DNA from 4 places in the Modestobacter sp. KNN46-3 genome. Region 3 is predicted to be linked to each of the others. Evidence: riboswitches for the same ligand, from Rfam matches in the RefSeq annotation. Region 3 holds a riboswitch; each other region holds the start of a gene.
The links. Region 3 has a riboswitch for cyclic di-AMP ahead of G5C62_RS15125 (M23 family metallopeptidase). Riboswitches for the same ligand answer to the same signal wherever they lie in the genome.

Region 1 (6,957 bases), on a different contig from region 3:
TGCTCGGCGGTGGCTCCCGGTTCCTCGGCGTCACCGAGGACTCCGGCCGCTTCCTGGACGACGTGCTGAAGGGCGTGGACGGTGCGCTGCCGACCGACGACGCGGGTTGGGACGCCCTGGCCCTCGAGACGGTGACCGCCCAGCGGGCGGCGCGGCGCTTCGTCCCCGGGCTCGGCCACCACGTGCACAAGGACGGCGACCCGCGCACCCCCCGGCTGTTCGAGATCGCGACCGAGGAGGGGCTGTTCGGCCCGCACCTGTCGCTGTTCGCCGCGATCGGCCGGGTCCACCCCCAGGTGCTCGGCAAGACCCTGCCGCTCAACGGGGCCGGGGTGTGCGGTGCGGCGCTGGCCGACCTGGGCCTGCCGCTGCAGCTGCTCCGCGGCTTCGCGCTGCTCGCCCGCACGGCCGGGCTGATCGGGCAGCTCGCCGAAGAGCTGCGGCATCCGGTCGCCAACGACGTGTTCCTGTCCGTGGACCTCAACAACCGGTCCGTCGCCCCCGACCCGTACCTCCCTGACCTCAACGGAGACAGTCATGGCTGAACTGGCCGCGGTGATCGCGTCCACCCACCACCCCTTCTACTACCGGGCCAGCACCGCCACCGGCGCGGACCGGCCGCCGTTCGCCGACGAGTGGGTGGCGAAGATCGAGGCGTTCCGCGAGACGCTCACCCGTGCGGAGCCCGACGTCCTGGTGATGGTCGGCAGTGACCACTTCCACCAGCTGTGGCTGGACAACATGCCGCAGTTCCTGGTGGGCAAGGCGCCGTTCTTCGACGCCAACTTCCACAACGAGGAGCGCGAGTTCGGGCTGCCGAAGATGACGCTGCGCGGCGAGGAGGACCTGGCGGCGCACCTGCTGCGGGACGGGCTGGACCGGGACTTCGACCTGGCCTTCAGCAACGAGCTGCGGATCGACCACAGCATCACCTGCCCGATCATCACGCTGCGCCCGCAGGCCGACCTGCCGATCGTGCCGATCTACACCAACATCTTCGCCCCGCCGCTGCCGCAGCCGAAGCGCTTCGTCCAGCTGGGCCGGGCGATCCGGGAGATGGTCGAGTCCTGGGAGAGCGACAAGCGGGTGGCGGTGATCGGCACCGGGCACCTGTCCCTGGAGCTGGGCGGGCCGCGCCAGTTCGGCGAGCACGGGCCGGACCCGGAGTTCGACCGCAAGGCCGTCGAGTGGATCGCCAGCGGGGACATCGAGGGCTGCCTGGCCGAGGTCTCCCTGGAGTCCCTGCACCACCCGGGCAACGCCACCCACGGGTTCATGGACTTCATGCTGATGATGGGCGTGGCCGGCGAGGGCGCAAAGGCCGACCACGTCGACACCCTGGACCTGTTCCACACCATGGAGGCGTACTTCACCTGGTACCCCAACGGGGTCCCGAGCACGGGCGGTGTGTCGGCATGAGCAAGTACCTGCTGGACAAGTTCCTGTTCACCGTCGACCGCGACCCCGAGCTGACCGAGCGCTACCGGGAGGACCCGGCCGGCACGGTCACCTGGTGGGAGGCCGAGATGGCCAACACCATCCTCAACTGCATCCCCGCGGAGAAGACCACCTGGCTGGCCTTCACCGACGAGGAGCGGCGAGCGCTGGCCGAGCACGACCACGTCGCGCTGTTCCAGATGGGCGCGCACCCGTTCCTGACGCTCACCCTGTTCATCGCGCTGTTCGAGCGCGACCACGGGCCGATGGAGTACCAGCGTGCCTACGGGAAGGCGATGGAGCACATCTCCATGCCCTATCCCGACATCGCGACCTGAGCCGGTGCGCGCCGCCGTCCTGACCCGGCCGGGCGAGCCGCCCGCCCTGGTGGACCACCCGGACCCGGTGCCCGGCGAGGGCCGGACCCTGGTCCGGGTGACCGCCGCCCCGGTCGTGCCGCTGGACCTCCTCTGCGCCTCCGGGACGTCGTACTTCGGCCGTCCGGCCGTGCCCTACGTACCAGGTGTGCAGGGGGTGGGGGTCGTGGTGTCGTCGGCGGTGCTGACGCCCGGCACCCGGGTCTGGTTCGCCACCTCGGCGGGGATGAGCCCGGGCGACGGCAGCCTGGGCGAGCTCTGCGCCGTGCCGGACGCCGACGTCGTCCCGCTCGCCGGGGACCTGCCCGACCCGGTCGTGGCCGCGCTGGGCCTGTCGGCGGTCGCCGGCTGGATGGCGCTGACCTGGCGCGGCCGGTTGCAGCCGGGGGAGCGGGTGCTGGTGCTCGGTGCCGGAGGTGCGGTCGGTCAGGCCGCGCTCGGCGCCGCCCGCGCGCTGGGGGCCGGGCGGGTGGTCGGGGTCTGCCGCTCGCCGTCCGCCGCCGACCGTGCCCGCCGGGCCGGCGCCGAGGACGTCGTCCTCACCGGGGACGGCGGCGACCTGGCTGCGCGGATCCGGCAGACGGTCGGCTCGGACGTCGACCTCGTCGTCGACCCGGTGTTCGGCGCCGTGGCCGCGGCCGCGTGCTCGGTGCTGGCGCCCGGTGGGCGGCTGGTCAACCTGGGTGGCGCGGCCGGGGACGCCGCCGAGTTCTCCTCCGCCGTGCTGCGCAGCCGGAGCATCGACGTGCTCGGCTACACCAACAACGCGCTCACCGGCGAGCAGCGGGCCGCCGCGCTGACCGCGGTGCTGCGGCACGCCGCGGCCGGGCAGCTCCGGGTGGAGCACGCCGTCCTCCCGCTGGCGCGGGTCGAGGAGGCCTGGGCGGCCACCGCGGCCGGGGGCGGGAGCCGGTCCGTCGTCGAGCTGTCGGTGCGCTGACCGAGCACCGCCGGTGGTGACGGATGGGACGCGTGTGTCCGGAGAGTGACGCGACCACCGTCACCCGATGAAATGCGGGCAACGGATTGTCACGACTACATAACGCCGTTACGTTGGCCGGGTCCAGTCGGTCGCCACGTCCCCACCCGGGGAGCCCGACCGGACGCCGCCGAGTCGCCCTCCGGGGCGAGCCGGGGACCCACCGCACCACTGGGGTGAATCCCGCGCCCGGACGACCGTCCGGGCCGGGTAGGGCTGCTTCCCGCCCGAACCCGTCAGCTGACCTGGTAGGCGGCCATCGGAAGACACCTGTTCGGAGCACTCCTGCCCATGCGCGCCCGCACCACCACCTCTGCCGCCACCGGCCGACGCCGTCCGCCGGCCGGCATGCGCCGCCCCGGGCTCTACCTGGGCATCGCGGCGGCCGGAGCCGTCCTGGTCAACGTCGTCGTCGGCGTGGGCCCAGCGGCCCAGGCCGACCCCGTGGCCTCCCAGCCGGTGAGCGTCGCCGAGCAGCTGGGGCTGGCCGCCCAGTCCGGCGCCGTCGACGGGACCGAGGACCTGCGGCCGCTCGAGGAGTTGGCCGCCAGCCGGGCCACCCGGGAGGCGGAGCAGACCGCCGCCCAGCAGGCGCAGGCGGCGGCCGACCAGGCCGTGCTCGACCAGCAGGCCGCCGAGGCCGAGGCTGCCCGCGTCGCCGCCGAGGCAGCGGCCGCCGCAGAGGCGGAGGCCGCTCGCATCGCCGCGGAGGCAGCGGCTGCTGCGGAGGCGGAGGCGAAGGCGGCTGCCGCGAAGCCCGCCGCACCGGCGCGGGCCGGTGCCGCCGCCAAGCCCGCAGCCGGGGCCGCCTCGACGGCCGGCACGGCGGTGTCCGCGATCGCGAAGATCACCAACAGCGCCGGACCGATCAAGCCGCAGGCGCAAGCTGCCGCGAACGCCGTGGTCAGCAACGTGCCCGGCGCCGGCTCGATCACCCTGGGCGGCACCCGGCCCAGCGCCGCCGACCCGCACGGTCACCCGTCGGGGCTGGCGGTGGACTACATGGTCATGTCCGACGCCGCCCTCGGCGACGCGATCGTCGCCTACCACGTGGCCAACTGGGCCGAGCTCGGCGTCGACTACATCATCTGGGAGCAGCGGATGCTCTCCTCGCCCGGTGGCTCCTGGAAGCAGATGGAGGACCGGGGCAGCGTGACGGCCAACCACTTCGACCACCCGCACGTCAACTACCGCTAGGAACTCGGTCGGCAACGGCCGCCCAGAGGGCGGCTTCAGGGGGGACTTGCTTGCCAGGCTGGTCGCGCTTCCTCGGGCGGTACGCCACGGGGACGTAGCGTGTGGCAGTGCCCCTTCTGCGACGTCGTCAGCAACCTCTAGACACGCAGGACTACACAGTCGAGACGCAGTACTGCGCGGACTGCGACAGTCACTTCGCCCGGGTCACCGGCTACGTGCATGAGCCCAACGACGGCCCGACTGTGGCCACGTACTACGCCGTCTGCCACGGACACCCGGAGCACGAAGTCGCCTTGGACGTCATCCTCGGCTCCTGGGGCGACGATGCAGACTTCAGCGACCACGAGACGTTCTCCTGCATCTGGAGGCCGCGGCCCCAAGGGGTCCTCGCCGTGGATGCGTTCGTCACCTTGTCGTTTCCTGACGGGGAAGACGTCCCGGCAATCCTCGGGCGTCCCATGAGTCGGCACGACGCCCTGCAGAGCCCCCGGATCCAGACCATCTGGGCGATCACCGACGCCCTGGCCACAACCGTCGACCCCATCACCGAACAGGTGATGGCCCGTCGCGGGCGCAAGCATCGGCGCGCGGCGCGGAGCTAACGACCCATTCCGTGCGAAGAGGCGTAATACCCCTCCAGGTACCGGCTGGGGTGAGTCCCCGCTCCTTCGCGCGCTTCGACGCGTGTCCCTAGATGGGCCGCTCAGGGACACTCCGGCACCACTGCCCGGTCTGTATCGGCAGGGCTGGCGTCAGGGGTCCTGGGGCTCGGGAACACGGCCGGTTGCGGGCGCCGGGGCTGGCGGGTCCGGCACCGCAGCGCCACGATGTGGGTGTGCTGCGGGCGGTACTTCGGGCCGCCCTCGTGGGCGCGATGGTGCTGATCGTGGTGGTCGGTCTGCTGTGGACGTTCCAGCGCCGCCTGGTGTACCTGCCCGACGACGGCCCGGTGCCGGCCGCAGCCGAGGTCGTCCCCGGTGGCCGGGACGTCGAGCTGACCACCGCCGACGGGCTGACCCTCGGCGCGTGGTTCGTGCCCGGGCCGACGGCCGACGCACCGGCCGTGCTGGCGGCCAACGGCAACGGCGGCCACCGCGGGGTCCGGGCGCCGCTGGCCCGGGCACTGTCGTCAGCCGGGCTGGCGGTGCTGCTGTTCGACTACCGCGGGTACGGCGGCAACCCGGGCAGCCCGACCGAGGCCGGGTTGGCCCTCGACGTCCGTGCGGCGCGCGACTGGCTGCTGGCCGACGGCGGGGTCCCGGCCGAGCGGCTGCTGTACTACGGGGAGAGCCTGGGCGCCGGCGTCGTCACCGAGCTGGCCGTCGCGCACCCGCCGGCCGGGCTCGTGCTGCGCTCGCCGTTCGTCGACCTGGCCGCCGTCGGCAGCGAGCACTACCCGTTCCTGCCGGTCCGGTTGCTGCTGCGCGACCGCTACCCGGTGGCCGAGCAGGTCGCCCGGGTCGAGGTCCCCACCACCGTCGTCCTGGGCACCGCCGACTCGATCGTGCCGCCGGAGCAGAGCAGAGCGGTGGCCGCTGCCGCCGGGCAGCTGCACCGCACGATCGAGGTGCCCGGCGCCGACCACAACGACGCCGTCCTGCTGGACGGCGACCAGCTGGTCGCCGCCGTCGTCGAACTGGCCCGCCTGACCACCGACCCCTGACCCGTCCCCCGGGCTGACGCCCGCCTGCCACCAAAATGGCCATTTTGGTGGTCGAGGGCGGGTCAGGTGCCGCAGAAGGTCTGGTAGGTGGCGCCGAAGTCGGCGGGGGCGGGGGTGGCGTACCGCTCCAGGCCCGGGCGCTCGGTGTACGGGTGGGTCACGGCGTCGAGCAGGGGGCCCAGCGGGGCCAGGTCGCCGCCGGTCGCCGCGGTGAGCGCCTCCTCGACGAGGTGGTTGCGCGGGATGTAGAGCGGGTTCACCCGGTCCATGGCGTCGGCGTCCGGGGCCAGTGCGCGCCAGCGCTCCGACCACGCGTCGAACGAGGCCAGGTCGAGGAAGAGGTTGCGGACCGGGTCGACGTCGCCGCGGGCGGCGGCGCCGAGCAGCCGGAACCCGGATGTGTGGTCGACGTGGCCGGCCTGCAGCAGCGTCAGGAACTCCTCGACCAGCGGCGCGGCCACCGCGTCGTCCAGCCCTTCCGGCAGGCCGAGCTTGGCGCGCATGCCGGCCGACCAGGCCGCGTCGTACTGCGGCCGGAACTCACCCAGCGCCGCCACCGCGAGCTCGATCGCGGGCTCCTGCTCCTCGGCGAGCAGCGGCAGCATCGCCTCGGCGAGCCGGGCGAGGTCCCACTCGGCCACGATCGGCTGGTTGCCGTAGGCGTAGCGCCCGCCGTGGTCGATCGAGCTGTACACCGTGGCCGGGTCGTGGGCCTCCAGGAAGGCGCACGGCCCGTAGTCGATCGTCTCGCCCGAGATGGTCACGTTGTCGGTGTTCATCACCCCGTGCACGAACCCGACCTGCATCCACCGGGCCACCAGCTCGGCCTGGGCGGTGACCACCGCGGCGAAGAGCGCCAGGTAGGGGTTCTCGGCCTGGGCGGCGTCCGGGTGGTGCCGGCTGATCGCGTGGTCGGCCAGCCGGCGCAGCAGCTCGGCGTCCCCGCTGACCCGGGCGTACTGGAAGCTGCCCACCCGCAGGTGGCTGCTCGCCACCCGGGCCAGGACGGCGCCGGGCAGCAGCGTCTCCCGGCGCACCGAGCGCCCGGTCGCGACCACGGCCAGGGAGCGCGTGGTGGGAATGCCGAGGGCGTGCATCGCCTCGCTGATCACGTACTCGCGCAGCATCGGACCGACCGCGGCCAGCCCGTCGCCGCCGCGGGCGAACGGGGTGCGCCCGGAGCCCTTGAGGTGCAGGTCGCGCAGCTGGCCCTCCACGTCGGTCAGCTCACCGAGCAGCAGCGCCCGGCCGTCGCCCAGCCGCGGCACGAAGCCACCGAACTGGTGCCCGGCGTAGCCCTGGGC
Region 2 (6,957 bases), on a different contig from region 3:
CCCGCTCCGACACCGTGGTGCCCCCGGGGCGGCGCCTGCTCGGTCGAGCAGGCGGTGGTGCCCGGTGCCTGCCCACTTCCGCGGACCCTCACGCCTGAGACGTGGCCCACTCCGCTCAGTGGCCGCCGAGCAGGTGCTGCGCCGCGGCGAATCCGCCGAGGCCGCTGACCGCACCGCCGCGCACCGTGCCGCCCGAGGAGGCGGCGACCACCCGCGGGTGTGCCGTCGCCACGCCCCAGGTGCCGACGGCGGCGGGGTCGGGTGCGACCGGCCACGACAGGTCACCGTGGAAGATGTGCCCGCCCGGCATCGCCAGCGACGCCTCCACGTCCAGCGGCGAGGACGCCTGCAGGCACGGACGCCCGTCGCCGTCGGTGGCCAGGCAGTCGGCCAGCGGCTCGGTCAGGTGGGCGTCCAGCTGCGCCAGCACCCGCCGCACCGCCTCCGCCCGGGTGCCGACGGGGTCGGCCGCGTAGAGCTCGGCCGGCGTGTGCAGCCCGAACAGGGTCAGGGTGTGCAGCCCGGTGTCGCCGACGATCGACGGGTCGGTGAGCGAGTGGCAGTACACCTCGAAGGGGACCACCTCGGGCAGCTGCCCGGCCGCGGCCTGCGCGTACGCGGCGTCGAGTTGGCCGGCCGCCTCGTCGACGTGCACGGTGCCGCTGAACACCCGGCGGGGGTCGGCGCCCGACCGCAGCCCGGGCAACCGGCGCAGCACCATGTTCACCTTCAGCTGCGACCCCGACGGCCGCGGCGCCGGGGCGGTGCCCAGCAGCTCGTCGAGCACGGCCGGGGCCGCACCGCTGACCAGGTGCCCGGCGTTGGCCGCGTGCGCCGTCCCGTCGGCGTCGGTCCAGTGCACGGTGACGCCGTCGGCCCGGGTCTCGACCGCGGTGACCTCGGCGCGGGTGAGCAGTGCGGCCCCGCGCGCCCGGGCTGCGTCGGCGAGCGCGCCGCTGACCGCGCCCATCCCACCGACCGACACCCGCCAGCGGCCGGTGCCGTTGCCGACGAGGTGGTACAGGAAGCACCGGCCGGCCAGCCCGTCCGCGGCGTGCACGTCGGCGAAGGTGCCGATCAGCCCGTCCGTGAGCGCGATGCCCCGGACCTCGTCGTCGGCCAGGTGGTCGGCGACGACGTCGGCCAGCGGCCGTTCCCGCAGGTCGCGCCAGAGGTCCGGGTCCCGCAGGCGCGCGAGGAGCGCCGCCTCGCTGGGCAGCGGTCCGGTCAGGGTGGGGGCCAGGTCCTCGGCGAGGGTGGTCAGCCGGCCGTAGAAGCGCTGCCAGCCGGCGAACTCCGCGTCCGAGCCGGTGAGGGCGCGGAAGGAGGCAGCCGTCTCCGGCCCCTCGTCCCGCTCGACCAGCAGTCCGGTGGCCGCACCGCCGCGGCGCAGCGGGGTGTAGGAGGCGACCGCCCGGTCCAGCAGGGTGATCGGCAACGCCAGGTCGGTGACGACCCGGTCGGGCAACAGGCTGACCAGGTAGGAGTACGCCGACAGCCGGACGTCGACGCCCGGGAAGACCTGCTCGCTGACCGCGGCGCCGCCGAGCACGGGCCGTCGCTCCAGCACGAGCACCGACCAGCCCGCGCGGGCCAGGTAGGCGGCGGCGACCAGCCCGTTGTGGCCGCCGCCCACCACGATGGCGTCGTACCGGGCTGCGGTGCTCACGCCAGCTCCCGGGCGAAGCAGAGCGAGAACGGGTCGTCCACGTAGTGCCCGAACGCCGGGACCGGCCGGTAGCCGGCCGCGGTGTACAGCCCGATCGCCTCGGGCTGGCGCGGTCCGGTCTCCAGCAGCACGGTGGTCCAGCCCCGCCCCACCGCCTCGGCCTCCAGCCCGGTGAGCAGCAGCCGGGAGACGCCGCGACCACGCGCCGCCGGGACGACGTACATCCGCTTGAGCTCGGCGGTGCCGTCCCCGAGGGGCCGCAGTGCGCCGCAGCCGATCGGCGTGCCGTCGTCGTCCCGGGCGAGGAGGACGACGGCGACGTCGGCGGCGGACGGCGGCACCCCCGGCTCGCTCGCACCGCCGTAGCGGGCCCGCAGCTCGACCTGCTGGGCGGCGGTCAGCGCGGCGACGTCCGGGTCGTCCCACGAGGCGGCGGAGAGGTTCGGCACGAGGTCATCCTGGCGCGTCGTCGTCCACCTGCTGCAGCCCCCAGACGAACCTCGCCCGCACCCGGCCGGGGAGGTGCACCTCGAGACGACTCGGGACGCCGGGGTCCACCGCGGCCGCGCCGGGCAGGGTCACGACGTCGTCCACCACGTGCCCCCAGACGCGCAGGGCTCCCGGTGCGGCGGCCGACACCGCGGAACCGGGCGCGCGGACCAACTGCTCGTGGAGCACCGCGCCGTCCGGGCCGCCCAGCACCTCCCACCGCAGGTGCGGCCACAACGGCAGCGGCCACCGCCGGACGACGAGGTCGACGTCACCGAACTTGCGGTCCTCCTGCTCGGCGGGTGGACCCAGCACGGCAGCGCGCAGCGCGAGCCCGTGCGGTGCTCGCTCTGTGTGATGGAGCGCGCGCCAACGGCGGTGCGCGGCACGCGCTTCGGCCCGGTCGGCGCCGAGCACGGGCAACGCCTCGGCGACCAGGTCGGGTCGCGTGTCGGCCATGCGACGGAGCAGCACGAGGCAGAACTCCCGCCGTGCCAGCCCCTCCACCCGGCGAGCCTGTCACGCTCGGTGAGCGTGTTGGAGCACACGCCCGGGGATTTCCACAAATTCACCCCAGTCGTTTGTCACGAGCACATAACGCACGTACGGTCACCAGCGGTCCTGACGGGCAGCGCAGTCGCCCACCCGGGTGACCACCGACAGGACCGCCGCCGAACCACACGGCTCGCCGCAACACTCGCGGGCTCGTGGACCGGGGACCCACCGCAGCACTGGGGTGAAGCTCTGCACGGCCCGTTCGCGGGCCTCGCGGAGCCGGGCGACTTCCCGCCCGAACCCGTCAGCTAACTCGGTAGGCGGCAGGTGGAAGAAAGGACACACCCGCCGAACATGGCGAGTTCGCACACCTCTGTCCGTCGTGGCCGCAACGGCCGACGGGCCCTGCTCACTCTGTTTGTCGCGGGTGGCGTCGCCCTCGCTCCGGTGCCCGCCCTGGCGGCTCCTGAAACACCCACCACCTCGCAGGAGGCGGCCGAGCTCATCGCCGCCCGCGGTCACGACCTCGAGGTCGTCACCGAGAAGATGCACGAGGCGACCGACGTGCTGACCAGCATGAAGGCCGCCTCGGACGCTGCCGCCGCCGAGCTCGTCGCCGCCGAGGCGGCCGTGGTCGAGGCCCGTGACCACGTGCGCCAGGTCGCCCGCAGCGCCTTCACCGGTGAGCAGCTCTCCTCGCTGCAGGCCATGCTCACCAGCTCCTCCGCCGACGAGATGCTCGACCGGATGGGCACGCTGGACAGCATCGCCGGGCACAACAACGAGGTGCTCGGGGTCGCGCAGCAGGCCACCGTCAGCGCCGACGAGGCGAAGGCCGCGGCCGAGAAGGCCGCCACCGACGCGGAGGCCCAGGTCGCTGAGGTCGCTGCCCAGCAGGCCGACCTGAACGAGCAGATCGCCGAGTACCAGGCCGAGTACGACCGGCTCTCCGCCGAGGAGCGCGAGCGCGCCCGCATCCTGGCCGAGCAGCACGCGGCCGCAGAAGCGGCTCAGGCCGCAGCCGAGCGCGAGGCCCAGGCCGCCGCGGCGGCCGAGCGCAACAACGCCCAGACCGCCTCGCGAGACGAGCGCACGGCCCCCGCCGCCGCCGCTCCGTCCGTGTCCCGCTCCGCCGCCGTCGCCGCACCGGCGCCGGCACCGGCCGCGCCGGTCGTGGCCAGCAGCGGCGCTGCCGCCACCGCGGTGAACACCGCGATGGCCCAGCGCGGCAAGCCCTACGTGTGGGGCGCCACCGGCCCGAACTCCTACGACTGCTCCGGGCTGGTGAAGTACTCCTACGCCTCGGCCGGCGTCAACCTGCCCCGCAGCAGCAGCCAGCAGGCGGCGTCGGGTCGGGCGGTCTCCCGCGGCGAGCTGCAGCCGGGCGACCTGATCGCCTACTACAGCCCGGTCAGCCACATCGGCATCTACATCGGCAACGGCCAGATGGTCCACGCGCCGACGTCGGGTGACGTGGTCAAGGTCGCCAGCATCGACGCCATGGGCCCCATCACCGCCATGCGTCGGGTCGCCGGCTGACAGCTGACCACCCCGCGACACCCGCCGGTGCCCCGGTCGCCTGACGGCGGCCGGGGCACCGGTGCGTCCGGGCCCGGTGCGTCGGGGTCCGGTGCGGCTGATCGCCGGTGGCGACGATCACCCGGGTCCGCGCACCGGCGCCCCGTCCCGCCGGGCACGATGAGGAGCAGTCCACCCACGCCCACCCCGAGGAGCACCGTGCCCGCCGCACTGACCGACCCCACGAGGGTCGCCCGCGTCTTCCGCGTCGTCGCCATCGCCGAGGCCGTCTCCTGGGTGCTCCTGCTGGCCGGCATGTTCGTCAAGCGGGTGCTGGAGGCCTCGGAGCTGGGCGTGCAGGTGTTCGGCCCGGTCCACGGTGCGGTGTTCGTGGTCTACGTCGTCGTCACCCTGCTGGCGTGGCGGGTGCTCCGCTGGACGCCGGCCACCGGGCTGCTGGCGCTGGCCGCCTCCATCCCGCCGCTGGTGACCATCTGGTTCGAGCGCTGGGCCCGGCGGACCGGCCGGCTGCCGGTCGACGCCACCAGGCCGGTCCGGGTCGGCTGAGCGCACGATGGTCACCCCCGTCCTGCCCGCCACCGCCCGCGCCCTGCTGGCCCGGACCGCCCGGGTCCAGCGCGACGGCCGGGCACCCAGCCTGGTCGCGGGCGTGGTCAGGGACGGCGGGCTGGCCTGGTCGGCCGGTCGCGGCGACGTCGCCGAGCCGCACACCGACGTGCAGTACCGGCTGGGCTCGATCAGCAAGACGGTGACGGCCCTGGTCGTGCTCCGGCTCCGCGACGAGGGTCGCCTGGGGCTGGACGACCTGCTCGAGGAGCACGTCCCCGGCACCCCCTTCGGGGAGCGCACCGTGGGCCAGCTGCTCGCCCACCTCGCCGGCGCGAGCTCGGAGAGCCCCGGCGGCTGGTGGGAGCGCGTCCCCGGCGGGACGCTGGCCGAGCTGCGGCTGACCGACGACGACGTCGTCCTGGGCAGCGCACGCCGCTTCCACTACTCGAACCTCGGGTTCGGGCTGCTCGGTGAGCTGGTCACCCGGCATCGTGGGCGCTCCTGGGCCGAGGTCGTCCGGGACGAGGTGCTGCTGCCGCTGGGCATGGCGCGCACCACTCCGCGGCCCACCGGTCGGGCGGCACAGGGTGCGGCCGTGCACCCGTGGGCGGACGTCGTCCTGCCCGAGCCCGAGCACGACGCCGGCATCATGGCCGCGGCCGGCCAGCTGTGGGCGACGCTGGCCGACCTCGGCCGGTTCGCCGCCTTCCTGCTCGGCGACACCGGCGACGTGCTCTCCCCGGCGACGCTGGAGGAGATGACCGTGCCGGCCGGGATCGACTCGTCGTCCCCCGGGTGGTCGGCCTACGGGCTGGGGGTGCAGGTGCTGCGGGTCGACGGGCACACCCTCATCGGCCACGGCGGCTCGATGCCGGGCTTCCTGGCCGGGGTCTTCGTCGACCGGTCCGAGCAGGCCGGAGCGGTGATGCTGGCCAACACGACCAGTGGGCTCGACCCGCTGGTGCCCGGGCTGCTGGCCGATCTCCGGGCCGCCGAGCCCCGGATCGTCGACGCCTGGGTGCCGTCCCCGCCGCCGCTGCCGCTGGACCTGCTCGGCGTCTGGTTCTGGGGCCCGGCCCCGCTGGTGCTGCGCGCCCAGTCCGGTGGCCTGCTGCACCTGGGGCCGCTGCCCGGCCGGCCCGGCCGGGCGAGCCGGTTCGCTCCCCGCGCGGACGGCACGTGGGTCGGGCTGGACGGCTACTACGCCGGCGAGACGCTGCGCATCGCCCCCGACCACCTGGATCTGGCGACGTTCGTGCTCACCCGTACGCCCTACGACCCCGAGGCACCCGTGCCCGGCGGGGTCGACGAACGCGGCTGGACGGCGCCCTAGGCATCAGGCGCCGGGCGGTCGGGCGCTGGGGTACAGGCCGGCGGCGTACTGCTCGCCGTAGTACTGCACCAGCTCGGCCAGTGGCGTGGCGGCAGCCTCCTGGGCGTGCGCGATCCGGGCCCGGGAGGGCAACGCCCCGGGATCCCAGGTCGCCGGGTCCCACAGCTGCGACCGCAGGAACGCCTTGGCGCAGTGGTAGAAGACCGACTCGATCTCCACGACCATGGCCAGCAGTGGCCGGTGTCCGCGGATGAGCATCCGGTCCAGCAGGTCCTCGTCGCGCACCAGGCGGGCCCGGCCCTGCACCCGGAAGGTGCCGCTGCGGCCGGGCACCAGGTAGATCAGCCCGACGTGCGGGTTGGTCAGGATGTTGCGGAACCCGTCGGCACGGCGGTTGCCGGCGCGCTCGGGCAGCGCGATCGTCCAGTCGTCCAGGACGACGGTGAACCCGGGCGGGTCGCCCTTCGGGGAGACGTCGCAGCTGCCGTCGGCCGCGGAGGTCGCCACCAGGCAGAACGGTGAGGCGGCCAGCCAGTCCCGGTCGATGGCGTCCAGGGAGGGGCGGTCCTTGGTCGCGGCGCGGGGCGCCGGCTCACCCAGCAGCTCGCGCAGCTCCGCCTCGGTGGTGATCTCGTCCACGGGGCCAGTCTGGCCCACCGGCCCCGTCCCGAGGCTGACCCCGGACTGGGCGGGTCCGCCCTCAGGGGAGGTCGAACGCGTCCATCGTCGTCTTCACGACGACGCCGTAGGCCAGGTGCGGGACGACGTCGGTGATCCACGAGGACAGCGGCCAGGTTCGCGGGTCGGTGATCCCGAGCGCGGTCATCGGGCCGTTGGTGCCGATGAGCACGCCGATCGTGGTCAGCGCCGTCCCGACGAGGGG
Region 3 (6,957 bases):
GCTCCAGCGCGACGAGGTGGCGGGTGATCAGCGCCTGGAGCAGCCCTTCCCGGCCGCCGAAGTAGTACCGCACGGCGGAGTGGTTGGTGTTGCCCGCGCTCTCGGCGACCTTCCGGTCGGAGACCTGGGCGATGCCGGCCTCGGCGAACAGGCGCTCGGCCGCGTCCAGCAGAGCCGTGCGGGCAGCGTCGGACCGTGCCACCTGGGTGCCTCCTCGGCTGGCTTCCTCTGTTGTGACCCGCGTCAAGCTAGCCGGTTGCTGACTTTGTAAGTCATATGACTTACATTCAGATCGTCTCAGCCCGGGCGCACGCGTCCCGCTCCGCCGCCGCAGCCGGAGTCGGTCACCTCACCGATGCTCGCCCGCCCTCGTCAGGAGCAGTCGCATGGAGCCCCTCACTGCCGCATCGTCCGCCGCCGGTCCTCCCGTGGTCGGCCCGCCGATCGAGGACCGCCGGACCCGCATCGCGCGCTACGTCTTCCTGTTCCTCATCCCCTTCCTGATGGTCACGATGATGTACGCGACGTACGTCGGGACCATGCACGCGCCGCACCCGCGGGACATGCCCGTTGCGGTGGTCGGCGTCGGCGCGCAGGCGGAAGCGGTCGTGGACTTGCTCGCCGCCGTCCCGGACGACGCCGTGGCCCCGCGTCTGGTCCGCTCGGCGGGCGAAGCTGTCGAGCTGCTGGAGAGCCGGGAGGTCGTCGGCGCGCTGGAGGTCCCGCAGCCGGGCACCGACGCGGCGACCCTCTACACCGCCAACGCGGCCGGGCCCTCGCAGGCCACGACCGTCCAGCAGCTGCTCGCGCCGGTCGCCGTCCAGCAGGGCTGGACCATCGAGTCCGAGGACGTCGCCCCGCTGAACCCGGGTGACTCCTCCGGCACGGCGGTGCTCTTCGCCGCCATGGGGATGATGCTGGCCGGGTACGTCCCGCTCAGCGTGATCCTGCTGGGCCTGCCGCACCTGCTGTCGGTCCGGCGGTTCGTGCCGGTGCTCCTGGGCTGGGCGGCCGGGACGAGCGCGCTCATCTGGCTCATCCTCGGGCCGATCGTGGGTGCCGTGGACGGGCACTTCCTCGGCTTCTTCGGCGTCGGCATGCTGGCCGTTGGCGCGGTCGGGGCGGCCCAGCTGCTGTTCACCAAGCTGATGGGCCCCCTCGCCGTCCTCATCGGCATGCTGCTCTACGTCGTGCTGGGCATGCCGGCCTCGGGCCTGGCGCTGTCGGTCGACGTCATGCCGGGCTTCTTCTCCTTCCTGCACGGCGTGCTGCCGCTCCCGGCCGCGGGGGAGGCGCTGCGCTCGCTCGTCTACTTCGACGGTGACGGGCTCGGCAGGCACCTGCTCACGCTCACCGTCTGGGTCGTGGTCGCGCTGGGGCTGTCGCTGCTCAAGGAGCGCGCGAGCGGCCTGGCGGTCCCCGGCGCCCCGGCGGTCACCGACCCAGACGCGCCGCTCCCGGCGTTGGCCGGCGGCCCGCTGCGGTCCCTGCGGTTCCGCTACGTGACCGCAGCGGCGTTCCCGCTGTCCATCCTGGTCATGGTGGTCGGCCTGATGAGCTTCGCCATGCACGAGCCGACGGTGCGTGAGCTCCCGGTGGCCGTGGTCGGGTCGACGGGGCAGCAGGCGTCGCAGGTGGCCGACGGTCTCCAGTCGAGCCTGGGGTCGATGGTCGACGTCCAGGTGGCCGGGTCGGTGGACGCCGCGACCGACGCCGTCGTCGACGGGGAGGTCGTCGCCGCCTACGTGCTCCCCGCCGGCCCAGGTGAGGACGCCACCCTCTACACCTCCGCGGGCGCCGGCGTCAGCCAGCAGAGCGTGGTGCGCGCGGTGTTCGGTCAGGTCGCTGCCGGGCAGCAGGTGCCACTCACAGAGACCGACCTGACGCCGCTGCGCGACTCCGACACCATGGGCAGCAACAGCATGTACGTCGGCATGGCCTGGATCATGGCCGGCTTCCTGATCATGGCCGTCTTCCGCGGTGGTGCTCCCGAGCTGAAGCGCTTCCGCCAGTTCGGACCGCACCTCGCCGGTTGGTCGGTCGGCATGGCCGTCTGGCTGTGGCTGCTCTTCGACGTGGTCATCGGTGCGGTCAACGGGAACGCCTGGCAGATGATCGGCTTCGGGGCGGCGACCATCTTCGCCATGGCGGTGGTGACCGGCGTCTTCACCCGGACGCTGGGGCTGGCCGCGATCGTGCCGGTGATGGTCGTGCTGATGCTGGCCGGCGTCCCGGCCTCGGGGGGCGGACTGTCGCTGTACATGGTCCCCGAGGTCTTCCGCGGCCTGTCGGAGGTGCTGCCGCTGCCCGCGGCGGTGGACGCGGCGAGGTCGCTGGTCTACTTCGACGGTGCCGGGGTCGGCCGGGACCTCCTGGTCATCGCCGTATGGGGCGTCATCGGACTGCTGCTCAACCTCGTCGTGGACCGGTGGCTGCGGCGCCGGGAGGACGGGACCGGCGTCCCCGGGCCGGACGGCCGCCCCTCGCCTCCCGGGGCGGCGGACGAGGACGCCGACCGGGACGGGACCGACCGCACCGATGCCGACCGGCTCGAGGGCGCCGGGGCCCGCTGAGGACGACGGGCTGGGCGGCGATCCGCCGTCCAGCCCGGGCCGGGTCCGGGACGGGGTGGCACGGAGGCAAGTCCTGGCACCCCCTGCCGCTGCGCGTTCGGACGTGGTGACGCGCTGACCACGGGAATCCTGATCAGGGTGGACGGCGGCGGACCCCGCGCAGGAGATGGAGGTCAAGGGGTCGCAGGTTCGGGTCCCTGTCAGCCCGACAGAGCACGACACAGGGGCCGTTCCCGCGAGACCGGGGGCGGCCCCTGTCGCTGTTCCGGGTGTTCGACCACGTCTTCGACCACCGTCAGCCGACCCGAGTACCCCAGGACGGCGTTCAAGGTGGCCACGGCGTTCCGGAAGACGTCGGGGGAGACGTCGTCGGTGATGGCGATTGAGGAGTGGCCTCCGTGGACGTGTCGCGTCGGCTTGCTGATCTGCTGAGGCACATGGGAGTTGGTCCGGCGTCCGCCTGATCGGCCGCCTGTGGCGCTTGCACACATGCACTGGCCCCTGATGGTGCGGCCGGCCGCGATGGTTGCCTGGTGTTACTGGATTGTGACGTCCATCGGGGTTCGTTGTAGCGTCTCGGCCGGTCCGCCCGAGCCCCGATCTCGCCCAGAGGTCCTCGCGCAGACCCCGTCGAACTGCTACCGCTCACGCGGTGGAAGACCGGGGACCCATCGTTCCCTGGGGTGAATCTCGCCTGGCCCATGCGCCGCCGCGAGTAGGGCTGTCTCCGGCCCGAACCCGTCAGCTAACTCGGTAGACGGCGAGGGAGAACGGAGCTCGCCGCGTTGGCGACGTCGCACGACACCGTCTTGCAGCACCATGTCCACCGACGCCGCCGCGCCCGATGGCGCGCCGCGTTCACTGCGCCGACGCTGGCCGCCGGTGCTGCCCTGCTGCTGGTGCTCACCGGTCCGGCAGCCCACGCCGCACCTGAGCCCCCGCCGGCCCCGGCAGGCCAACCCGGACTCGCCGAGGCCGAGGCCGCGCTGGCCAGCGTCGAGGCGTCGGTGGTGGCGGCGGAGGAGACCCTGCGGCGGCTCACGGTGGAGGCTGAGGCGGTCGCCGACCAGAGCCTGGTCGCCCAGGCCGCGCTGCTCACAGCCCGGCAGGAGGCCGACGCCCGGGTGGCCGAGCTGACGGCTGCGCAGGCAGCAGTCGGGCAGGCGCGAGCCGACGTCGTCGCACTGGCCCGGCAGAGCTACATGGGCGCTGACGCCTACGGCAGTGCGTCGGCCTTCTTCGCCGCAGGAAGCCCCGAGGAAGTCCTCCAACGAGCCGCCACGCTGGAGCTGCTGGGTGATGACCGGGGCGAGCGACTGGACGAGCTCGAGGTCGTCCAGCGCCAGCAGCAGGCGGCTACCGAGGCAGCGAAGGCCGCCGTGGTTGCCCGCGATGCGGCCGCCGCATCCGCCGCGGAGGCCGAACGGGTCGCCAACGACGAGCTCGCCGCGGCGCAGCAGACCTACGACGCCGCCGTGGGGGACAGGGCCGCGTTGGAGCAGCAGTTGCAGGAGGCGCGGGAGCGGGTGGTCACCCTCGGGGGCGATGCTGCTGCGGAGCCGGTGGAACAGCAGGCCGGCAGCGATGTCACTGCGGTACCGACGGAGCAACCGAGCAGTGGCGATGTCGATGCACTACTGGCGGAACGGCTGGACGGTGCGGCTTCCCGGGGAGGTGGACGGCCCGTGCCCAACGCCGGCATCCCGACCGCGGGCCGGGTGACCTCCTGCTACGGCGCCCGCTGGGGGACGATGCACCACGGCGTGGACATCGCCGCCCCGATCGGCACACCGATCTATGCGCCCGAAGCCGGCGTGGTGCTCCAGGCCGGCCCCGCATCCGGCTTCGGGTTGGCTGTCTACCTGGAGCATGAGGACGGCTCGATCACCCTCTACGGGCACATCGACAGCTACTCGGTCGAAGCGGGACAGCAGGTGTCCGCTGGGCAGCAGATCGCGCTGGTGGGCAACACGGGTCAGTCCACCGGTCCGCACCTGCACTTCGAAGTGCATCAGGGTGGGCTCTACCAGGACCGCAGCAACCCGGTTCCGTGGCTGGCCGCCCGCGGCCTGCCGCTGGGCGGTAGCTGCGGCTGACCTCGGGGGCCTCGAACGCTGTCAGTCGCTGACACCACTGGGCGGTCAGCGCCGCTGAGTGGTGGTTGCCGTGGGACCGTCACGCCGTCTTGCGGTCATGCTCAGCGTGGGAGGAAGGGCCCGGGCGTCACGTCCCCCTGGAGGCTGTCGGGGTCGGCTTCGGGGGATCAGCCATGCGGGAACCGTGGCGCGAGGCGGCAACCGAGCAGGAGATGGACCGGCACCGAGGCCGACACTCGGTCCAAGCGGCCGACGGCCTTCTCGGGTGCGCCAGCCAGGCCGTCGTACCTTCGTGTGGAGGAGGTGGTCCTGGTGGCACGGCTATGGGCGGCGCTGCTGCTGTTGGCTGCTGTCTTCGCCATGCACGGGATCCAGTGCGCGGCCGCGGGCTCAGCGCTGGCACACGGGTCCACATCGCTCAGTGCGGCTGCCTCGGTCGATGTACCGGCAGCGTCCGTCCATCTGGGCCCCGTCGCAGGTGCGATGCCCGACCACCGGCGCGTCGCAGCCACACGCGGGGCAGCAGACGCAGATGCCACCGGGTCCAGCGGCCTGCCGGCCCCGTGGCACGACGGTCACCTCCTGGCGGTGTGCCTCGCCGTTCTGCTCGCGGGGCTGACCGTCCTCGCGGCCGTGGTGCTCCGCCGAGGCTCGGCGCTCCCGCCCGCCCGCGGCTCGCCCACACCTTCCCGCTGGCCCACCGGGTGGTCGAGGCAGCCTCGACCACCCACCCTCTCTGCTCTCTGTCTCCTGCGGATCTAGGCCGAACAGCTGCACCCCGACAGCTCCCGCTGTCCCGGGGTCCTGCACGCATGCCCACATCTGTCAGACAGGAGACCCAGCATGACCCGCACCAGCATTCGCCTCGTCCGCCTCACCGGTGGGCTGATGGCCGCCGTCATCGTCCTCGCCGGCTGCTCGGACACCGAGCAGACCTCCGCCACCGGCGGCAACGCGGCCGACGACAGCTCCGCCGAGCAGGGCGCGGAGTTCAACGACACGGACGTCGCGTTCGCGCAGGGGATGATCCCGCACCACGAGGGCGCGCTCATGATGTCCGCGGTCGCCATCGACCGCGCCTCCGATCCCCGGGTCGTGGACCTGGCCGAGCGGATCGAAGCAGGTCAGGACCCGGAGATCGACCTCATGACGGCCTGGCTGGAGGAGTGGGGCCAGCCGCTCGAGGAGCCCGGTCCGATGGGCGGCATGGACCACGGGTCCGGGGACATGGGCGGCATGGGCATGGACGGCGGCATGGGCATGGGCATGGAGGAGATGCCTGCGGCCGGCCGGGACTTCGACCGCATGTGGCTCGACGCCATGATCGAGCACCACGAGGGCGCCGTCGAGATGGCGCAGACCGAGGTCGAGGACGGCCGCAATGCCGAGGCCGTCGACCTGGCTCGCTCGATCAGCGAGGTCCAGGCGCAGGAGATCGAGGAGATGCGGCAGCTGCTCACCGAGCTGGGTGGCTGATCCGTTCCTGGTGGGGCGCGGTGCCGTCCGGGCACCGCGCCCCACCTCTCCCGTGTCCCGGGTGGCCTCGGCCGCTCGATCGCCGCCGCAGTTCGGTCGACTCGTGCGGTGACCGCAGTCCCCTCAGCGGCTGTCCCCGCGCACAGCCCGTCGATGTGGTCCGCCGCGTCCAGAGCACCCGGACCCGCTCGGCGAGGGGCCCGCCGGGCGACGTCGGACCCGGTGAGCGGACATCACCTCTCGGCAGCCGCGCGCATCGCTCGTGACGCTGGAGGCGGCCGACGGACACCATCGGTGCGGGTCTCCAGGGCACACTCGCGCTGTGGAGCGTCATGAGTTCGGCGCAGCAGTGCGCCACCTGCGGGAGAGCACGGACCCCTCGGGTGTCGGGCTGCCAGTCGGCGGGCGGCGGGTCCCCGGCCTGCGGCGGGAGGAGCTCGGTGAGCTCGCCGGCATGTCCGCCGACTACGTCCGCCGACTGGAACAGGGACGGAGCCATCCCTCGGCCGGCGTGGTCAAGGCCATCGCCCGGGCCATGCGCGTCGGACGGGCGGACTACGAACGGCTCTCTGCGCTCGCCGGGTACGCCGCCGCGGACGGGCAGGTGCCGACCGACCTGGGGCCGGGCGCGACGCGGCTGCTGGAGCGGTTCTCCGACACCCCGATGATCGTCACCGATGCGGCGATGAACGTCGTCGCGGTCAACAGCGGGTTCCTGGCCCTGGAGCACTGGGACCTCACCGGGGAGCGCTGGGAGTGGAACGTGGCCTGGCGCATCTTCTGCCACCCGTTCGCTGCCTTCCAGCAGTCCG
Region 4 (6,957 bases), on a different contig from region 3:
TGTCCCTGGAGCTGGGCGGGCCGCGCCAGTTCGGCGAGCACGGGCCGGACCCGGAGTTCGACCGCAAGGCCGTCGAGTGGATCGCCAGCGGGGACATCGAGGGCTGCCTGGCCGAGGTCTCCCTGGAGTCCCTGCACCACCCGGGCAACGCCACCCACGGGTTCATGGACTTCATGCTGATGATGGGCGTGGCCGGCGAGGGCGCAAAGGCCGACCACGTCGACACCCTGGACCTGTTCCACACCATGGAGGCGTACTTCACCTGGTACCCCAACGGGGTCCCGAGCACGGGCGGTGTGTCGGCATGAGCAAGTACCTGCTGGACAAGTTCCTGTTCACCGTCGACCGCGACCCCGAGCTGACCGAGCGCTACCGGGAGGACCCGGCCGGCACGGTCACCTGGTGGGAGGCCGAGATGGCCAACACCATCCTCAACTGCATCCCCGCGGAGAAGACCACCTGGCTGGCCTTCACCGACGAGGAGCGGCGAGCGCTGGCCGAGCACGACCACGTCGCGCTGTTCCAGATGGGCGCGCACCCGTTCCTGACGCTCACCCTGTTCATCGCGCTGTTCGAGCGCGACCACGGGCCGATGGAGTACCAGCGTGCCTACGGGAAGGCGATGGAGCACATCTCCATGCCCTATCCCGACATCGCGACCTGAGCCGGTGCGCGCCGCCGTCCTGACCCGGCCGGGCGAGCCGCCCGCCCTGGTGGACCACCCGGACCCGGTGCCCGGCGAGGGCCGGACCCTGGTCCGGGTGACCGCCGCCCCGGTCGTGCCGCTGGACCTCCTCTGCGCCTCCGGGACGTCGTACTTCGGCCGTCCGGCCGTGCCCTACGTACCAGGTGTGCAGGGGGTGGGGGTCGTGGTGTCGTCGGCGGTGCTGACGCCCGGCACCCGGGTCTGGTTCGCCACCTCGGCGGGGATGAGCCCGGGCGACGGCAGCCTGGGCGAGCTCTGCGCCGTGCCGGACGCCGACGTCGTCCCGCTCGCCGGGGACCTGCCCGACCCGGTCGTGGCCGCGCTGGGCCTGTCGGCGGTCGCCGGCTGGATGGCGCTGACCTGGCGCGGCCGGTTGCAGCCGGGGGAGCGGGTGCTGGTGCTCGGTGCCGGAGGTGCGGTCGGTCAGGCCGCGCTCGGCGCCGCCCGCGCGCTGGGGGCCGGGCGGGTGGTCGGGGTCTGCCGCTCGCCGTCCGCCGCCGACCGTGCCCGCCGGGCCGGCGCCGAGGACGTCGTCCTCACCGGGGACGGCGGCGACCTGGCTGCGCGGATCCGGCAGACGGTCGGCTCGGACGTCGACCTCGTCGTCGACCCGGTGTTCGGCGCCGTGGCCGCGGCCGCGTGCTCGGTGCTGGCGCCCGGTGGGCGGCTGGTCAACCTGGGTGGCGCGGCCGGGGACGCCGCCGAGTTCTCCTCCGCCGTGCTGCGCAGCCGGAGCATCGACGTGCTCGGCTACACCAACAACGCGCTCACCGGCGAGCAGCGGGCCGCCGCGCTGACCGCGGTGCTGCGGCACGCCGCGGCCGGGCAGCTCCGGGTGGAGCACGCCGTCCTCCCGCTGGCGCGGGTCGAGGAGGCCTGGGCGGCCACCGCGGCCGGGGGCGGGAGCCGGTCCGTCGTCGAGCTGTCGGTGCGCTGACCGAGCACCGCCGGTGGTGACGGATGGGACGCGTGTGTCCGGAGAGTGACGCGACCACCGTCACCCGATGAAATGCGGGCAACGGATTGTCACGACTACATAACGCCGTTACGTTGGCCGGGTCCAGTCGGTCGCCACGTCCCCACCCGGGGAGCCCGACCGGACGCCGCCGAGTCGCCCTCCGGGGCGAGCCGGGGACCCACCGCACCACTGGGGTGAATCCCGCGCCCGGACGACCGTCCGGGCCGGGTAGGGCTGCTTCCCGCCCGAACCCGTCAGCTGACCTGGTAGGCGGCCATCGGAAGACACCTGTTCGGAGCACTCCTGCCCATGCGCGCCCGCACCACCACCTCTGCCGCCACCGGCCGACGCCGTCCGCCGGCCGGCATGCGCCGCCCCGGGCTCTACCTGGGCATCGCGGCGGCCGGAGCCGTCCTGGTCAACGTCGTCGTCGGCGTGGGCCCAGCGGCCCAGGCCGACCCCGTGGCCTCCCAGCCGGTGAGCGTCGCCGAGCAGCTGGGGCTGGCCGCCCAGTCCGGCGCCGTCGACGGGACCGAGGACCTGCGGCCGCTCGAGGAGTTGGCCGCCAGCCGGGCCACCCGGGAGGCGGAGCAGACCGCCGCCCAGCAGGCGCAGGCGGCGGCCGACCAGGCCGTGCTCGACCAGCAGGCCGCCGAGGCCGAGGCTGCCCGCGTCGCCGCCGAGGCAGCGGCCGCCGCAGAGGCGGAGGCCGCTCGCATCGCCGCGGAGGCAGCGGCTGCTGCGGAGGCGGAGGCGAAGGCGGCTGCCGCGAAGCCCGCCGCACCGGCGCGGGCCGGTGCCGCCGCCAAGCCCGCAGCCGGGGCCGCCTCGACGGCCGGCACGGCGGTGTCCGCGATCGCGAAGATCACCAACAGCGCCGGACCGATCAAGCCGCAGGCGCAAGCTGCCGCGAACGCCGTGGTCAGCAACGTGCCCGGCGCCGGCTCGATCACCCTGGGCGGCACCCGGCCCAGCGCCGCCGACCCGCACGGTCACCCGTCGGGGCTGGCGGTGGACTACATGGTCATGTCCGACGCCGCCCTCGGCGACGCGATCGTCGCCTACCACGTGGCCAACTGGGCCGAGCTCGGCGTCGACTACATCATCTGGGAGCAGCGGATGCTCTCCTCGCCCGGTGGCTCCTGGAAGCAGATGGAGGACCGGGGCAGCGTGACGGCCAACCACTTCGACCACCCGCACGTCAACTACCGCTAGGAACTCGGTCGGCAACGGCCGCCCAGAGGGCGGCTTCAGGGGGGACTTGCTTGCCAGGCTGGTCGCGCTTCCTCGGGCGGTACGCCACGGGGACGTAGCGTGTGGCAGTGCCCCTTCTGCGACGTCGTCAGCAACCTCTAGACACGCAGGACTACACAGTCGAGACGCAGTACTGCGCGGACTGCGACAGTCACTTCGCCCGGGTCACCGGCTACGTGCATGAGCCCAACGACGGCCCGACTGTGGCCACGTACTACGCCGTCTGCCACGGACACCCGGAGCACGAAGTCGCCTTGGACGTCATCCTCGGCTCCTGGGGCGACGATGCAGACTTCAGCGACCACGAGACGTTCTCCTGCATCTGGAGGCCGCGGCCCCAAGGGGTCCTCGCCGTGGATGCGTTCGTCACCTTGTCGTTTCCTGACGGGGAAGACGTCCCGGCAATCCTCGGGCGTCCCATGAGTCGGCACGACGCCCTGCAGAGCCCCCGGATCCAGACCATCTGGGCGATCACCGACGCCCTGGCCACAACCGTCGACCCCATCACCGAACAGGTGATGGCCCGTCGCGGGCGCAAGCATCGGCGCGCGGCGCGGAGCTAACGACCCATTCCGTGCGAAGAGGCGTAATACCCCTCCAGGTACCGGCTGGGGTGAGTCCCCGCTCCTTCGCGCGCTTCGACGCGTGTCCCTAGATGGGCCGCTCAGGGACACTCCGGCACCACTGCCCGGTCTGTATCGGCAGGGCTGGCGTCAGGGGTCCTGGGGCTCGGGAACACGGCCGGTTGCGGGCGCCGGGGCTGGCGGGTCCGGCACCGCAGCGCCACGATGTGGGTGTGCTGCGGGCGGTACTTCGGGCCGCCCTCGTGGGCGCGATGGTGCTGATCGTGGTGGTCGGTCTGCTGTGGACGTTCCAGCGCCGCCTGGTGTACCTGCCCGACGACGGCCCGGTGCCGGCCGCAGCCGAGGTCGTCCCCGGTGGCCGGGACGTCGAGCTGACCACCGCCGACGGGCTGACCCTCGGCGCGTGGTTCGTGCCCGGGCCGACGGCCGACGCACCGGCCGTGCTGGCGGCCAACGGCAACGGCGGCCACCGCGGGGTCCGGGCGCCGCTGGCCCGGGCACTGTCGTCAGCCGGGCTGGCGGTGCTGCTGTTCGACTACCGCGGGTACGGCGGCAACCCGGGCAGCCCGACCGAGGCCGGGTTGGCCCTCGACGTCCGTGCGGCGCGCGACTGGCTGCTGGCCGACGGCGGGGTCCCGGCCGAGCGGCTGCTGTACTACGGGGAGAGCCTGGGCGCCGGCGTCGTCACCGAGCTGGCCGTCGCGCACCCGCCGGCCGGGCTCGTGCTGCGCTCGCCGTTCGTCGACCTGGCCGCCGTCGGCAGCGAGCACTACCCGTTCCTGCCGGTCCGGTTGCTGCTGCGCGACCGCTACCCGGTGGCCGAGCAGGTCGCCCGGGTCGAGGTCCCCACCACCGTCGTCCTGGGCACCGCCGACTCGATCGTGCCGCCGGAGCAGAGCAGAGCGGTGGCCGCTGCCGCCGGGCAGCTGCACCGCACGATCGAGGTGCCCGGCGCCGACCACAACGACGCCGTCCTGCTGGACGGCGACCAGCTGGTCGCCGCCGTCGTCGAACTGGCCCGCCTGACCACCGACCCCTGACCCGTCCCCCGGGCTGACGCCCGCCTGCCACCAAAATGGCCATTTTGGTGGTCGAGGGCGGGTCAGGTGCCGCAGAAGGTCTGGTAGGTGGCGCCGAAGTCGGCGGGGGCGGGGGTGGCGTACCGCTCCAGGCCCGGGCGCTCGGTGTACGGGTGGGTCACGGCGTCGAGCAGGGGGCCCAGCGGGGCCAGGTCGCCGCCGGTCGCCGCGGTGAGCGCCTCCTCGACGAGGTGGTTGCGCGGGATGTAGAGCGGGTTCACCCGGTCCATGGCGTCGGCGTCCGGGGCCAGTGCGCGCCAGCGCTCCGACCACGCGTCGAACGAGGCCAGGTCGAGGAAGAGGTTGCGGACCGGGTCGACGTCGCCGCGGGCGGCGGCGCCGAGCAGCCGGAACCCGGATGTGTGGTCGACGTGGCCGGCCTGCAGCAGCGTCAGGAACTCCTCGACCAGCGGCGCGGCCACCGCGTCGTCCAGCCCTTCCGGCAGGCCGAGCTTGGCGCGCATGCCGGCCGACCAGGCCGCGTCGTACTGCGGCCGGAACTCACCCAGCGCCGCCACCGCGAGCTCGATCGCGGGCTCCTGCTCCTCGGCGAGCAGCGGCAGCATCGCCTCGGCGAGCCGGGCGAGGTCCCACTCGGCCACGATCGGCTGGTTGCCGTAGGCGTAGCGCCCGCCGTGGTCGATCGAGCTGTACACCGTGGCCGGGTCGTGGGCCTCCAGGAAGGCGCACGGCCCGTAGTCGATCGTCTCGCCCGAGATGGTCACGTTGTCGGTGTTCATCACCCCGTGCACGAACCCGACCTGCATCCACCGGGCCACCAGCTCGGCCTGGGCGGTGACCACCGCGGCGAAGAGCGCCAGGTAGGGGTTCTCGGCCTGGGCGGCGTCCGGGTGGTGCCGGCTGATCGCGTGGTCGGCCAGCCGGCGCAGCAGCTCGGCGTCCCCGCTGACCCGGGCGTACTGGAAGCTGCCCACCCGCAGGTGGCTGCTCGCCACCCGGGCCAGGACGGCGCCGGGCAGCAGCGTCTCCCGGCGCACCGAGCGCCCGGTCGCGACCACGGCCAGGGAGCGCGTGGTGGGAATGCCGAGGGCGTGCATCGCCTCGCTGATCACGTACTCGCGCAGCATCGGACCGACCGCGGCCAGCCCGTCGCCGCCGCGGGCGAACGGGGTGCGCCCGGAGCCCTTGAGGTGCAGGTCGCGCAGCTGGCCCTCCACGTCGGTCAGCTCACCGAGCAGCAGCGCCCGGCCGTCGCCCAGCCGCGGCACGAAGCCACCGAACTGGTGCCCGGCGTAGCCCTGGGCGACGGGGGTGGCCCCGGCCGGGACGGCAGTGCCGACCAGCAGGCGCAGCCCCTCGGCGGTCCGCAGCGTGGCGGGGTCGAGCCCGAGCTGGGCGGCCAACGGCTCGTTGAGCAGGAGCAGTCGGGGATCGGGGGCGTCGTCGGCCTGCCAGGCGACGGCCAGCTCGGGCAGCTCCCGGGCGAAGCGGTGGTCCAGGCTGAGGATCGGTGCCGGTGCGAGACTCACCCCACCGAGGCTACGTCGGATCCCGGGAGCGGCCAGTCGCCGCAGCGCCGGCTCAGAGCTGCGGCGCGAGGTGCTCGACGGCCCAGGAGCGCAGCGTGGTGGGCGTCGTGGTGAGCACCGAGCGCGGGTCGGCGGGGACGAAGTCCTCCCGCAGGCCGCGGGACATCCCGACGAACCCCTCGACCTGGGCCTCGGACAGCCCCGCCGCCCGGAGGCCGGCGCGCAGGTCGTCGTCACCGATCTGCTCGGCGCGGACCGCCCGGCCGGTGGCGGCGGCCACGATCCCGGCCACTGCTTCGAAGGTGAGGTCCTCCGGCCCGTGCACGGCGAGCACCCGCCGGCCGGACCAGCCCGGGGACAGCAGGTTGGCCACCGCCACCTCCCCGATGTCCCGCGGGTCGACCCAGGGCATCGGCCGGTCGGTCGGCATGGTGGTGCGCAGCACGCCGTCCCGCAGCCCGTCGAGGTCGGACAGCAGGTTGGTGAAGAAGTACCCGCAGCGCAGGTGGAGCACCGCGGCGCCGGTCTCCTCCAGCTGCTCCTCGGTGCGCGCGAGCCCGTCGATCTGCCCGACGCCGTGGCGCTTCTCGGCGCCGACGCTGCTCTGGAACACGACCCGGGACACCTGGTTCTCCCGCACCGCGCGGGCGGCGACCGCGCCCATCCGGGTGGACGTGGCGACCGGGTCGTCGTCCAGCGTCGGCGGGTCGACCCAGTAGAGGGCGTCCGCGCCCTCGGTCGCCCGCAGCACCGTGTCCAGGTCGCCCTGGTCACCGACCACGAGGTCGACCCGTTCCCGCGTCTGCGGGTCCAGCTTCTCCGGGGAGCGCAGCAGCAGGGTGGGCCGCAGCCCGGCCTGCAGGAGCAGCCGGACCACGCGGGAGCC

Region 1: linked by a shared signal. The riboswitch ahead of G5C62_RS00915 (hypothetical protein) and the one ahead of G5C62_RS15125 (M23 family metallopeptidase) in region 3 are both predicted to bind cyclic di-AMP.
Region 2: linked by a shared signal. The riboswitch ahead of G5C62_RS08815 (C40 family peptidase) and the one ahead of G5C62_RS15125 (M23 family metallopeptidase) in region 3 are both predicted to bind cyclic di-AMP.
Region 4: linked by a shared signal. The riboswitch ahead of G5C62_RS00100 (hypothetical protein) and the one ahead of G5C62_RS15125 (M23 family metallopeptidase) in region 3 are both predicted to bind cyclic di-AMP.

The regions. Positions count from the first base shown of each region.
Region 1 covers NZ_JAAKGN010000001.1:176,332-183,288, reverse strand. The annotation lists gene G5C62_RS00935 (citryl-CoA lyase) at 1-545, shown strand, start outside; gene G5C62_RS00930 (extradiol ring-cleavage dioxygenase) at 538-1,419, shown strand; gene G5C62_RS00925 (hypothetical protein) at 1,416-1,775, shown strand; gene G5C62_RS00920 (zinc-binding alcohol dehydrogenase family protein) at 1,780-2,754, shown strand; cyclic di-AMP (ydaO/yuaA leader) riboswitch at 2,912-3,063, shown strand; gene G5C62_RS00915 (hypothetical protein) at 3,085-3,990, shown strand; gene G5C62_RS00910 (hypothetical protein) at 4,098-4,592, shown strand; gene G5C62_RS00905 (alpha/beta hydrolase) at 4,826-5,653, shown strand; gene G5C62_RS00900 (YdiU family protein) at 5,716-6,957, opposite strand, start outside.
Region 2 covers NZ_JAAKGN010000028.1:4,718-11,674, forward strand. The annotation lists gene G5C62_RS08800 (NAD(P)/FAD-dependent oxidoreductase) at 116-1,669, opposite strand; gene G5C62_RS08805 (GNAT family N-acetyltransferase) at 1,666-2,118, opposite strand; gene G5C62_RS08810 (hypothetical protein) at 2,123-2,665, opposite strand; cyclic di-AMP (ydaO/yuaA leader) riboswitch at 2,835-2,991, shown strand; gene G5C62_RS08815 (C40 family peptidase) at 3,101-4,192, shown strand; gene G5C62_RS08820 (DUF3817 domain-containing protein) at 4,391-4,738, shown strand; gene G5C62_RS08825 (serine hydrolase) at 4,746-6,074, shown strand; gene G5C62_RS08830 (pyridoxamine 5'-phosphate oxidase family protein) at 6,078-6,713, opposite strand; gene G5C62_RS08835 (hypothetical protein) at 6,775-6,957, opposite strand, start outside.
Region 3 covers NZ_JAAKGN010000069.1:4,078-11,034, reverse strand. The annotation lists gene G5C62_RS15135 (TetR/AcrR family transcriptional regulator) at 1-202, opposite strand, end outside; gene G5C62_RS15130 (ABC transporter permease) at 387-2,573, shown strand; cyclic di-AMP (ydaO/yuaA leader) riboswitch at 3,192-3,347, shown strand; gene G5C62_RS15125 (M23 family metallopeptidase) at 3,383-4,669, shown strand; gene G5C62_RS15120 (DUF305 domain-containing protein) at 5,513-6,145, shown strand; gene G5C62_RS15115 (helix-turn-helix domain-containing protein) at 6,468-6,957, shown strand, end outside.
Region 4 covers NZ_JAAKGN010000001.1:17,322-24,278, forward strand. The annotation lists gene G5C62_RS00085 (extradiol ring-cleavage dioxygenase) at 1-308, shown strand, start outside; gene G5C62_RS00090 (hypothetical protein) at 305-664, shown strand; gene G5C62_RS00095 (zinc-binding alcohol dehydrogenase family protein) at 669-1,643, shown strand; cyclic di-AMP (ydaO/yuaA leader) riboswitch at 1,801-1,952, shown strand; gene G5C62_RS00100 (hypothetical protein) at 1,974-2,879, shown strand; gene G5C62_RS00105 (hypothetical protein) at 2,987-3,481, shown strand; gene G5C62_RS00110 (alpha/beta hydrolase) at 3,715-4,542, shown strand; gene G5C62_RS00115 (YdiU family protein) at 4,605-6,071, opposite strand; gene G5C62_RS00120 (NAD(P)H-binding protein) at 6,124-6,957, opposite strand, start outside.